3 linked regions of the Halohasta litchfieldiae genome follow. Each later gene encodes a partner of the first gene's protein in a complex. Links are inferred from orthologs where the notes say so. Each region holds a gene or a part of one and is shown on either strand. Other genes may lie near its edges. The genes, in order: HALTADL_RS03170, dph2 and rpl12p.

Region 1 (3,079 bases):
CGAACCGATTGGGGGCACACGAGATGTCGACCTCGACCGGGATATGACCCCGCGGCGTGAGGTTCCCGCGTTCGTGGTAGATCGACAGCAGATTGCCACCCGCCTCGGAGATCGGTTGGAGCGCGCGGAGCAGCTCGCCCGGCTCGTCGACGAGTTCGAGCCGAACCGTGTGGGTCTGGACCTCGCCGCCGGTGTCGCTCATAGAGCCACCTCCGAGCGGGACGAGCGTCGTGTTGTGTCCGACCGACAGCAGGTGCTCTGTCGTGCGATGCTGTCCCGTCGGACTTCGGCTATCGTTCCCGTCCGCATATATATTGACCCTGTTTCAGCAGGTATAAGAGTTCATCGAAGGCCCGACTCGGGCTGTCGACGGCATCCAGAGCGACTGCTGATGTGAATCAACTTATAAAACCAGAAAATACCGCCTACCGACAGGTAGGCACTGACTACTGCCAGTCAGTGCTGGACTGCAGACCGTGAACCGCGAGCGTCGAGTTAGATGTAGTCGATGCTCGGCGGCAGTTCCTGCTTCATCCCTTTGCGCTCGCGGATCTCGCCGATCTTCTCGGTCTGGAGGTTGTCCACCAGCACACGGAAGCCAGCGTTCTCGGTGTTCCACGACGCACGGCCCTCGGTCGCGGATCGAACGTCCGAGGAGAAACCGATCATCTCTTCGACAGGCGCGATGCCTTCGATCACCATGAGGTCGCCCTCCTGGAACATGTCGTCGACAGTGCCACGGCGGCCCTGAATCTCGCCGGAAGCCGAGCCCATGTACTCGGATGGAACGTCGATACGGACGTTCTGGATCGGTTCGAGCAGCCTAATCTCGGCGTCGATCAGCGAGCGGTGGACTGCATCCCGCGTTGCCGGAATGACCTGTGCGGGACCACGGTGGATCGTATCCTCGTGGAGTTTGGCGTCGTGGAGTCGGAACAGGGCACCCTGAACGGGTTCGGCCGCGAGTGGACCGTCTTCGAGGGCATCTTCGAGCCCCTCGATGACCAGTTCCATCGTCTCGTTGAGGTGCTGGATACCCTTTGTCTCGTCGAGCAGGATGTTCGTTTTGAACATGTGTTCGACAAGCTGGGAGTCGTCTTTGTCCATCCCTGCCTCCTGAAGTGCCTCACGGCGTTCCAGTTCGGGCATATCCATCGAGGCCTCGCCGAGCTTGATCGAGTCGACGATGTCTTGGTCAAGGGGTTCGGCGGTGATGTAGAACTTGTTGTGGTTGTTCGGCGAGACACCCTCGACTTCGCGGGATTTCTCCTGAGGCTGCTCGCGGAACACGACAATCGGCTCACCGGTGTGGACCTGAATACCCTGGTTGTCGCGGATACGGTGGGTGATGACTTCGAGGTGGAGTTCACCCTGTCCGCTGATCAGGTGCTCGCCAGTGTCCTCGTTGATCTCGATGCGAATGGTTGGGTCCTCTTTGGCGACCTGCTGGAGCGTCTTGATGAGCTTCGGCAGGTCGTCCATGCTCTTTGCCTCGACGGATTTCGTAATGACCGGCTCGGAGATGTGTTCGATGGACTCGAACGGTGTCATCTCGACGGAGGAGACAGTAGAGCCAGCGATGGCGTCCTTGAGGCCGGTGACCGCGGCGATGTTGCCTGCGGGTACCTTTTCGACTTCCTCGCGTTCGCCACCCATGAAGATCCCGACCGACTGGACACGGTTGGTGCCCGCCGTCCCGGAGACATAGAGATTCTGACCTTTTTCAATCGTTCCGGAGAACAGTCGACCCGTAGCGATTTCGCCAGCGTGTGGGTCCATCGAGATATCGGTCGACATGAAGACGACTTCGCCGTCTTCGTCGACAAATCGCATTGTTTTGGCAATCTCCGAGTCGGCGTCGCCACGCCATACCGTCGGGATACGACGGGGCTGGGCGTCCACAGGGTTCGGGAAGTGCTCGGCGACCATGTCGAGGACGACGTTCGACAATGGAGTTCGTTCCTGCAGCTCATCGCGGCCTTCCTCGCCACTGCGTTCGAGCTCCATGATGTCGCCGAAGTCGATGCCGGTGCGCTGCATCGACGGCATCGAGACACCCCATTTGTAGAGCGCCGAACCGAAGCCGACGGTGCCGCCTTCGACCGAGACGGTCCAGTCGTAATCCTTCTCTTCGGTCATCCCACGGATGAGTTCGTTCACGTCGTGGATAACCGACATCAGTCGTTCCTGCATCTCTTCAGGTCCTTCCTGAAGCTCGTTGATGAGGCGGTCGACCTTGTTGATGAACAGTGCTGGTTTGACACCCTCTCGGAGTGCCTGTCGAAGGACAGTTTCTGTCTGTGGCATTGCGCCTTCGACTGCGTCGACAACCACGAGCGCGCCGTCAACTGCGCGCATGGCTCGGGTTACGTCGCCGCCGAAGTCGACGTGGCCCGGGGTATCGATCAGGTTGATGAGGTGGTTGGTGTCCTCGTACTCGTGGGTCATCGAAACGTTTGCTGCATCGATGGTGATCCCACGTTCCTGTTCGTCCTCTTTGGTATCCATCGCGAGCTGCTGGCCGGCTGTCTCGTTGGAGATCATGCCTGCGCCTGCGAGGAGATTGTCAGAAAGCGTTGTCTTGCCGTGGTCGACGTGAGCGGCAATGGCGATGTTCCGGATGTGCTCCGGGTTGTCCATCAGCCGTTCACATTCTTGAACGATCTTTTTTCGTCGGCCCATTATACAGGGTGCTACCGGTAGGAGGGTGAAAAGCATAGTGTTTCGGCCTGCAGTGATTCGGCCGAGTATGACCGCACAACGGCTGAATACCGACAACTCACTGTGAAACAGTATGACACACTACAGAGTCGTATCGAAAGGGTGTACTGAGCGTCAATATAACGACAGTCGACACCTACTGGATTTCGGGTGGCGTCGGCAGTGCAGTTTCGAGCTCTTTGATTTTGACTGGTTTGGCATGTGGAATGATCATCGTTTCGTAGGATCGGTCGGTGGTTACCGAAGAACCGACAGTGAGTGTGCCGACAATTCGCCCTGCGTTTTCACTACCAACAAATACGATACTTGCATCGTTCTGGCGTGCAAAGCGGCGGATTTTGTTCGCAATCGTCCCAGA
Region 2 (2,994 bases), 290 kb from region 1 along the record:
TGACTGATCTCAAGGGCGTCGGCCGCAAGACTGCCAACGTCGTCCTCCAGCACGGCCACCAGATCGTCGAGGGAATCGTCGTCGACACCCACGTCCAGCGCATCTCCCGTCGACTCGGCATTACCGAGGAGAAACGCCCGGAGGCAATCGAGCAGGATCTAATGGGGGTCGTCCCTGAGGACGACTGGCAGTGGTACACACACCTGATGATCACCCACGGCCGAGAGACCTGTACCGCCATCAACCCCGACTGTTCTGACTGTCTGCTCGAAGATATCTGCCCATCTTCGAAAGTCGACAACGACGTCGACCTCGCCTCCGGCGAAGCGTGGGATTAGTTGTCGTATTCTGGTAGCAAATATCATTTGCTGGTATCAACTGTCATCTGATGGAGTCATATGTTATCTACTGGGAGCAACTGCCACTTCGCTCCTGTCAACACTGATTGTCGACTCCTCTCAGCCGACTATGTACCGAATAACGAACCGATAGAGACCGGTCGCCCACGCCGCAAGCCAAAAGAGCGTATAACCGAAGACGCCGACTCGGAGTCGGGCGCGCCACGCACCCATGTTTTCGTGGAGGTCGTTGAGGTCGACGTCCTGATCGGGATTTTTGTACAGATCAGCGTTCCGCTTGGCCTGAAAAATACGGACGATACCGGTGAGACCGACAACCAACAGTGCGTAGGCCTGCAAGCCGAGGAAGGCGTGGAGTGCCGACAACCCACCGAGTTGATCGAACAGCCGCGGCATCATCCAGCCGACCATCGGCACCGTCGTCAGTGTGAGGCCGACCGCGATGAATTTGAGATGGTAGATGAGGGTGTCCCACGTTACCGTCTCGGCGTCGAGCATGATCCACGCGCCGTAGATGAAGAAGGGAAAACTCGCGGTCACCGACAGTGCCGTGAGCGTCGCCATCGTCACGTCTTCGACCATTATCGTATGTTGACTGTCGACCGTCTAAAACATCTGCATTTAGCTGTGTGCTGCCGCCACCGGACCGCGCCGTTACCAGGTGCCGTGGAAGGTGTCGAACTCCAGATCCTCAAGCGGTTTGTTCCCCATTGCGATTTCGTACTCGCCGGGGGTCACCATCGGCTTTTTGAACCGCGGGCCGTCGTCGGTCGTGATCCGTGGACAGCCGGTGTTGACGAACGCATCCATATCGAAGTTCAGCAGTCGGTCGGGGGTGACCTCGTCCATTGTGATCAGGTAGGCGTTCTCGTTGTTGTCGAGGATCTCCTCGGCGATCTCCCAGCGACCTTGGCCAATTTTGGTACAGAAGATGACGCCCCACTTCTCGGCGTCCATTGCCTTGTGAACCGTAGCGTATCGCTGTTTGAGGAACTTGTCGGGATCGGCAATCGTCACGACGTTGTTGACGGGGTCGGCAATGACGACATTTTTCTCCTGGTACTCCATGGCCAGTCCCATCGGGTGGAACTTGCCGCCGCCGACGTAGAGTACCTGCTCGGCGTCGATGTCCGCAGAGGCGTAGTTACAGCCTAACACCTGTCCTTCGGAGGTCAGGCGGTCGTCGCCCTTGCGCGTATGGACTTCATACCCTCGCTCTTCGAGCCAGTCGACCATCTCGTCGAAGCGGTTCATATGCTGGGCGGTCGTGACGAGACCGACCGCCGGATCGTCTTCGGGATCTTCGAGTTCGTCCAGCGAGTCTTCGAGGATCGGGAAAGGGTCGACGTTCGAAAACAGCGGCACGTAGATGATCTTGTCCGACTCCTTCATCGGCGAGTGGCCGAAGTGGACAAAGACGTCCGTGCGGCGCATCAGGAACGTATCGAGATCACAGGCTCCGTAGCAGGGCTGGCCCGAAAGCATGATCGTGATATCGTCGTCGACGACTTCGCGGAGATCGTCGGCGACCGCCGGGCCGCGGCGCTTGAGGCCCTCGGGGAACTGAAGGCCGACCTTGGTGGCGTCTCGTTCCTCGATTTCGTCGACGATTCGTTCGAGTTCGTAATCCCACTCGCGGTCATGTCTCAGGTTCATCCCCGTGTTTCGGAGGTCGCCCTCCGAATACTGCTCGTCAGAGGCTTCGTGGCTCATTACCCGGTATTCCCACCCGAGACGTAAAACCACGACGTTCCATCCCGTCGTCACAAATGTCCCACGTCGCGTGCGAAAATCGCTACCCTAACAATGCTTCCGACCACTATTTGAACCAATGAGTGACCCGTCGGACGATCAGACGCGCCAAGAGGCAGACGGTGACGCTGAGTCGCAGGCGGGCTCGGACGATGTGCGTGACTCGGACGCTGAGCTCGACGCGCTCCGCGAGCAGGTCGACGCCAAATACGACTTCGAGAACTTTTCGCCGGCTGACATGGCCGAGATGACCGCCGAGGAGTGGGAGGCCGCCTTCGACGCCGAGACGTGGATCACCGGGCCGGAACTGCTCGACCGCCTTGAGAAGGATCTCAAAAACAAGATCGCCAGTCGGGACGTGTTTGGCGTGCTCGAACGGGAGACCGTCGACGGTGTCGAGCGCCTGCTGGTGTACTCCGATGAGGGATACGTGACGGTCTCTCCCGACGGTACTGTTGAGGGCGAGGGTGGGATTCTCCGAGATGTCGAACCGATGGTCGCGCTGTGTTCGATGGAGGAGTACGAAATTCCCGAGCCGCCCGAGAGCTACCAGCTCCCGTCGCCGGAGGCCGTACCCGAACAGACCGGCGAACTCGGAAATCTCATGATACAGATCATCGCCGGGATGCAGTTGCTCGGTGGGCTTGGGCTGATCGGGGCGTGGCTCCTCACCGATATTGGCCTCGTCGCGCCAGCGATTGGCGGCATCTTTCTGGTCGTCGGTATCTTCCTGTTTTCGCTCGTGGCCAACGCGCGGCTCTCGGATCGGTTCCGGGCCGAACAGTACCGAAACCGGCTACGAGCCGTCGAAACCGACGGCTTCGAGCGACCGGAGGGACTTGACGGCGTCGAGCGGCCGGCGGAAATCGACGGCGCTGAGCGA
Region 3 (2,872 bases), 530 kb from region 1 along the record:
CGTCGAGGTGAACGCCTAATGAGCCAGAGCGAATCCGTCCGCAAGACCGAGACGATCCCACAGTGGAAACAGGACGAAGTCGACGAACTCGTCGACTTCATCACGAGCTACCAATCGGTCGGCATCGTCGGCGTCGAAGGCATTCCGAGCCGACAGCTCCAGGCCATGCGCCGGGATCTCCACGGCAGTGCCGCCGTCCGGATGAGCCGTAACACGCTCGTCGTTCGCGCACTCGAAGAGGCAAACGAGGGCGTCGAGCAGCTTACCGACTTCGTCGCCGGACAGGTCGCCCTGATCGGCACGAACGACAACCCCTTTGGACTCTTTAAACAGCTCGAAGCCTCGAAAACGCCCGCGCCGATCAGTGCGGGCGAGGTCGCGCCCAACGACATCGTCATCCCCGAGGGTGACACCGGCGTCGACCCCGGTCCATTCGTTGGCGAACTCCAGCAGGCTGGAGCCGACGCCCGGATTCAAGAGGGCTCGATTCAGGTGCTCTCCGACAGCACCGTCCTCGACGAAGGCGAGGAAGTCGACCAGCAGCTCGCTGGCGTGCTCGGCGAGATGGGCATCGAGCCGAAAGAAGTCGGCCTCGATCTCAAGCGGGTCTATTCCGAAGGCGTGCTGTTCTCGCCGGACGAACTCGCAATCGATGTCGACGACTACCGCGCAGACATTCAGGCCGCCGCATCCGCGGCCCGGAACCTCTCGGTCAACGCGACCTACCCGACGACCCAGACCGCGCCATCGCTCATCGCGAAGGCGACCGGCAACGCCAAATCGGTGGCCCTCTCCGGTGCCGTCGAGAGCCCGGACGTGCTGGGCGAACTCGTCGGCAAGGCCGATGGCCAAGTCCAGGCGCTTGTCGCTCAGATCGACGACCCGGAAGCGCTTCCTGAAGAACTCCGCGACATCGAAGCCGAAGCGGCCGAGGAAGCCGAGGCTGACGAAGCAGCCGAGGCCGACGAAACCGACGAGGCAGACGCAGACGCGGACACAGACGACGCACAGCCAGCAGCAGACGACACCGAAGAGGCCGAGGCAGACTCCGACGACGAGGACGACGATGCCCTCGGAACGCTCTTCTAACAACCCAAGGAACCTACAACAATGGAATACGTTTACGCAGCACTCATCCTGAACGAGACCGGCGCAGAGCTCAACGAAGACAACATCACCGCAGTCCTCGAAGGCGCAGGCGTCGACGTCGAGGAATCCCGAGTCAAGGCGCTCGTCGCCGCACTCGAGGACGTCGACATCGAAGAAGCCATCGAGACGGCCGCAGCCGTGCCCGCAGGCGGCTCGGCCGGCGGCGCAGCAGCTGACGCAGGCGCAGCCGACGATGAGGCAGACGCTGACGAGGCCGACGACGAGGCTGACGCAGCCGACGACGAAGCCGACGCAGCCGACGACGACGAAGACGAGGAAGCCGACGGCGAGGGCCTCGGTAACCTCTTCGGCTAAACGCGCCAACACAGATCCGTTATTTTTTGCGTACTACACGGCGAGCGACAGCACCACCCGATATTTAAATCAGAAGACGTGGCCAGCACCGCCAATGGATCTCGGTGTCCTCTCGTTTTGTCTGTTTGCAGGGGGTGGCATCACCCTTGGCACCGCAAGCGGGCTGATTCCCGGCCTCCACGCCAACAACTTCGCACTACTGCTCGCGGCGACCGCCGCCTCGATTCCGGGAGACCCACTCTTGATTGGCGTCGCAATGCTCACTGCTGGGGTGGTCCACACCTTCCTCGATATCGTCCCAATGCTGACACTCGGGGTCCCGGACGCGGCTATGGCAATCTCCGCACTCCCTGGTCACCGACTCGTTCTTGAAGGACGGGGGCGCGAGGCACTCCGGCTGTCGGCGGTTGGCAGTGGGCTTGCAGTCGTGATTGCGCTACCGCTGGCGGTCCCGATCACGTGGGCGATGACCCACAGCTATCCCGTTATACGAGCCAATCTCTGGATCGTACTCAGCGCAGTCGTCTGCCTGCTCGTCGTTACCGAGTCGACGCCCGAAGCCATGGTTGGCGGCCTACTGTCGTTCGCCCTCGCCGCTGCACTGGGTTGGGTGACACTCAATGTCACGCCCAACGCGCCACTGGCCGCGGGGAGTATGCTCACACCCCTGTTGACCGGGTTGTTCGGTGCACCGATCCTGCTGGATGCGATGGGCGGTGGCGGTGTTCCACCGCAGGCCGACGCGAAACTCACGATGGGTCGACGTGATCTCGGGCTGACTGCGGGAGCCGGATCAATCGCTGGCGCAATCGTTGGCTACCTCCCCGGCATCTCGGCGGCGATTGCCTCGGTTTTGGCGTTGCCTGCGGTTCCCAACCGGGACCCTGACCGTGGCTTCATTGTGGCGACCAGCGGTGCAAATACGGCCAACACGGTCTTTGCGCTGTTTGCCTTGGTTGCGCTTGGCACGCCGCGAACGGGGGTGATGGTTGCGGTCGACGAAACCAACGTCCCGCTCGACATCCCAGTGCTCCTCGCGGCAGTCGTCGTGGGAGCGGCCTGCGGGACGCTGCTGGTGGTTGCGGTTGGTGATCAGTATCTACAGACAGTAGGACAGATGGACTATACGAGTGTTTCGCTGGTCGTACTGGCGTTTCTCGGGGTGCTCGCGTTCGCGTTTACTGGCTGGTTTGGGGTGCTCGTCTTTGGGGTGTCGACGGTTATTGGCCTCGTCCCGCCGCGGTTCGACGCACGCCGAGTCCATCTGATGGGCGTCCTTATCGGCCCACTACTAATTTAAAAGAAAAGAGATCGCAGGGTAGTCGACGCCTACAGATCTTCTTCGATGATTTCGCCAACCGCGAAGTTGGATTTGACCTCGGAGACTTCGATCTTGACGCGCTCGCCG

What was found.
Region 2: the proteins of HALTADL_RS03170 (region 1) and dph2 are in contact, whole or in part, in a crystal structure (PDB 6Q2D), measured with the Methanobrevibacter smithii proteins. The link is inferred for Halohasta litchfieldiae from one-to-one orthologs. Residues at the interface, in WP_011954157.1 of Methanobrevibacter smithii: Pro482, Asn483, Lys484, His485, Tyr553, Asp555, Glu556, Glu559, Leu560, Leu591, His592, Glu593, Asp594, Ala595, Val596, His597, Arg598, Gly599, Pro600; in WP_011954460.1 of Methanobrevibacter smithii: Met1, Met3, Tyr4, Pro28, Glu29, Gly30, Leu31, Met33, Phe58, His80, Thr124, Gln126, Ser179, Gly180, Asn181, Phe182, His183, Leu185, Tyr201, Asn202, Phe211, Ile215, Arg291, Asp295, Asp296, Gln298, Met299.
Region 3: the proteins of HALTADL_RS03170 (region 1) and rpl12p are in contact, whole or in part, in a crystal structure (PDB 5H7L), measured with the Pyrococcus horikoshii proteins. The link is inferred for Halohasta litchfieldiae from one-to-one orthologs. Residues at the interface, in WP_048053510.1 of Pyrococcus horikoshii: Pro161, Met164, Met165, Phe168, Ser169, Ile172, Val195, Glu196, Phe202, Leu211, Ser212, Val213, Met216, Lys222, Phe223, Asn224; in WP_010886059.1 of Pyrococcus horikoshii: Leu100, Ala101, Gly102, Leu103, Ser104, Ala105, Leu106, Phe107, Gly108.

The regions. Positions count from the first base shown.
Region 1 is NZ_CP024845.1:632,838-635,916, reverse strand. What follows is about bases 90-3,010. They hold HALTADL_RS03170 (elongation factor EF-2), read right to left. Parts: upstream 2,683-3,010; coding sequence 496-2,682; downstream 90-495. Other genes in these bases: HALTADL_RS03165 (universal stress protein), read right to left, coding at 2,858-3,010; HALTADL_RS03175 (amino acid-binding protein), read right to left, coding at 90-202. Also shown: more of HALTADL_RS03175, read right to left, coding at 1-89; more of HALTADL_RS03165, read right to left, coding at 3,011-3,079. UniProt on the Methanocaldococcus jannaschii protein: Catalyzes the GTP-dependent ribosomal translocation step during translation elongation.
Region 2 is NZ_CP024845.1:917,866-920,859, reverse strand. The notes cover bases 44-2,879. They hold dph2 (diphthamide biosynthesis enzyme Dph2), read right to left. Parts: upstream 2,073-2,879; coding sequence 1,014-2,072; downstream 44-1,013. Other genes in these bases: HALTADL_RS04710 (DUF7319 domain-containing protein), read left to right, coding at 2,191-2,879; HALTADL_RS04720 (DUF7321 family protein), read right to left, coding at 459-941; nth (endonuclease III), read left to right, coding at 44-338. In the rest of the region: more of nth, read left to right, coding at 1-43; more of HALTADL_RS04710, read left to right, coding at 2,880-2,994. UniProt on the Methanocaldococcus jannaschii protein: Catalyzes the first step of diphthamide biosynthesis, i.e. the transfer of the 3-amino-3-carboxypropyl group from S-adenosyl-L-methionine (SAM) to the C2 position of the imidazole ring of the target histidine residue in translation elongation factor 2 (EF-2).
Region 3 is NZ_CP024845.1:100,370-103,241, forward strand. The notes cover bases 74-2,787. They hold rpl12p (50S ribosomal protein P1), read left to right. Parts: upstream 74-1,110; coding sequence 1,111-1,464; downstream 1,465-2,787. Other genes in these bases: HALTADL_RS00545 (50S ribosomal protein L10), read left to right, coding at 74-1,089; HALTADL_RS00555 (tripartite tricarboxylate transporter permease), read left to right, coding at 1,559-2,764. Outside these bases: HALTADL_RS00540 (50S ribosomal protein L1), read left to right, coding at 1-19; more of HALTADL_RS00545, read left to right, coding at 19-73; HALTADL_RS00560 (TRAM domain-containing protein), read right to left, coding at 2,794-2,872. UniProt on the Methanocaldococcus jannaschii protein: Forms part of the ribosomal stalk, playing a central role in the interaction of the ribosome with GTP-bound translation factors.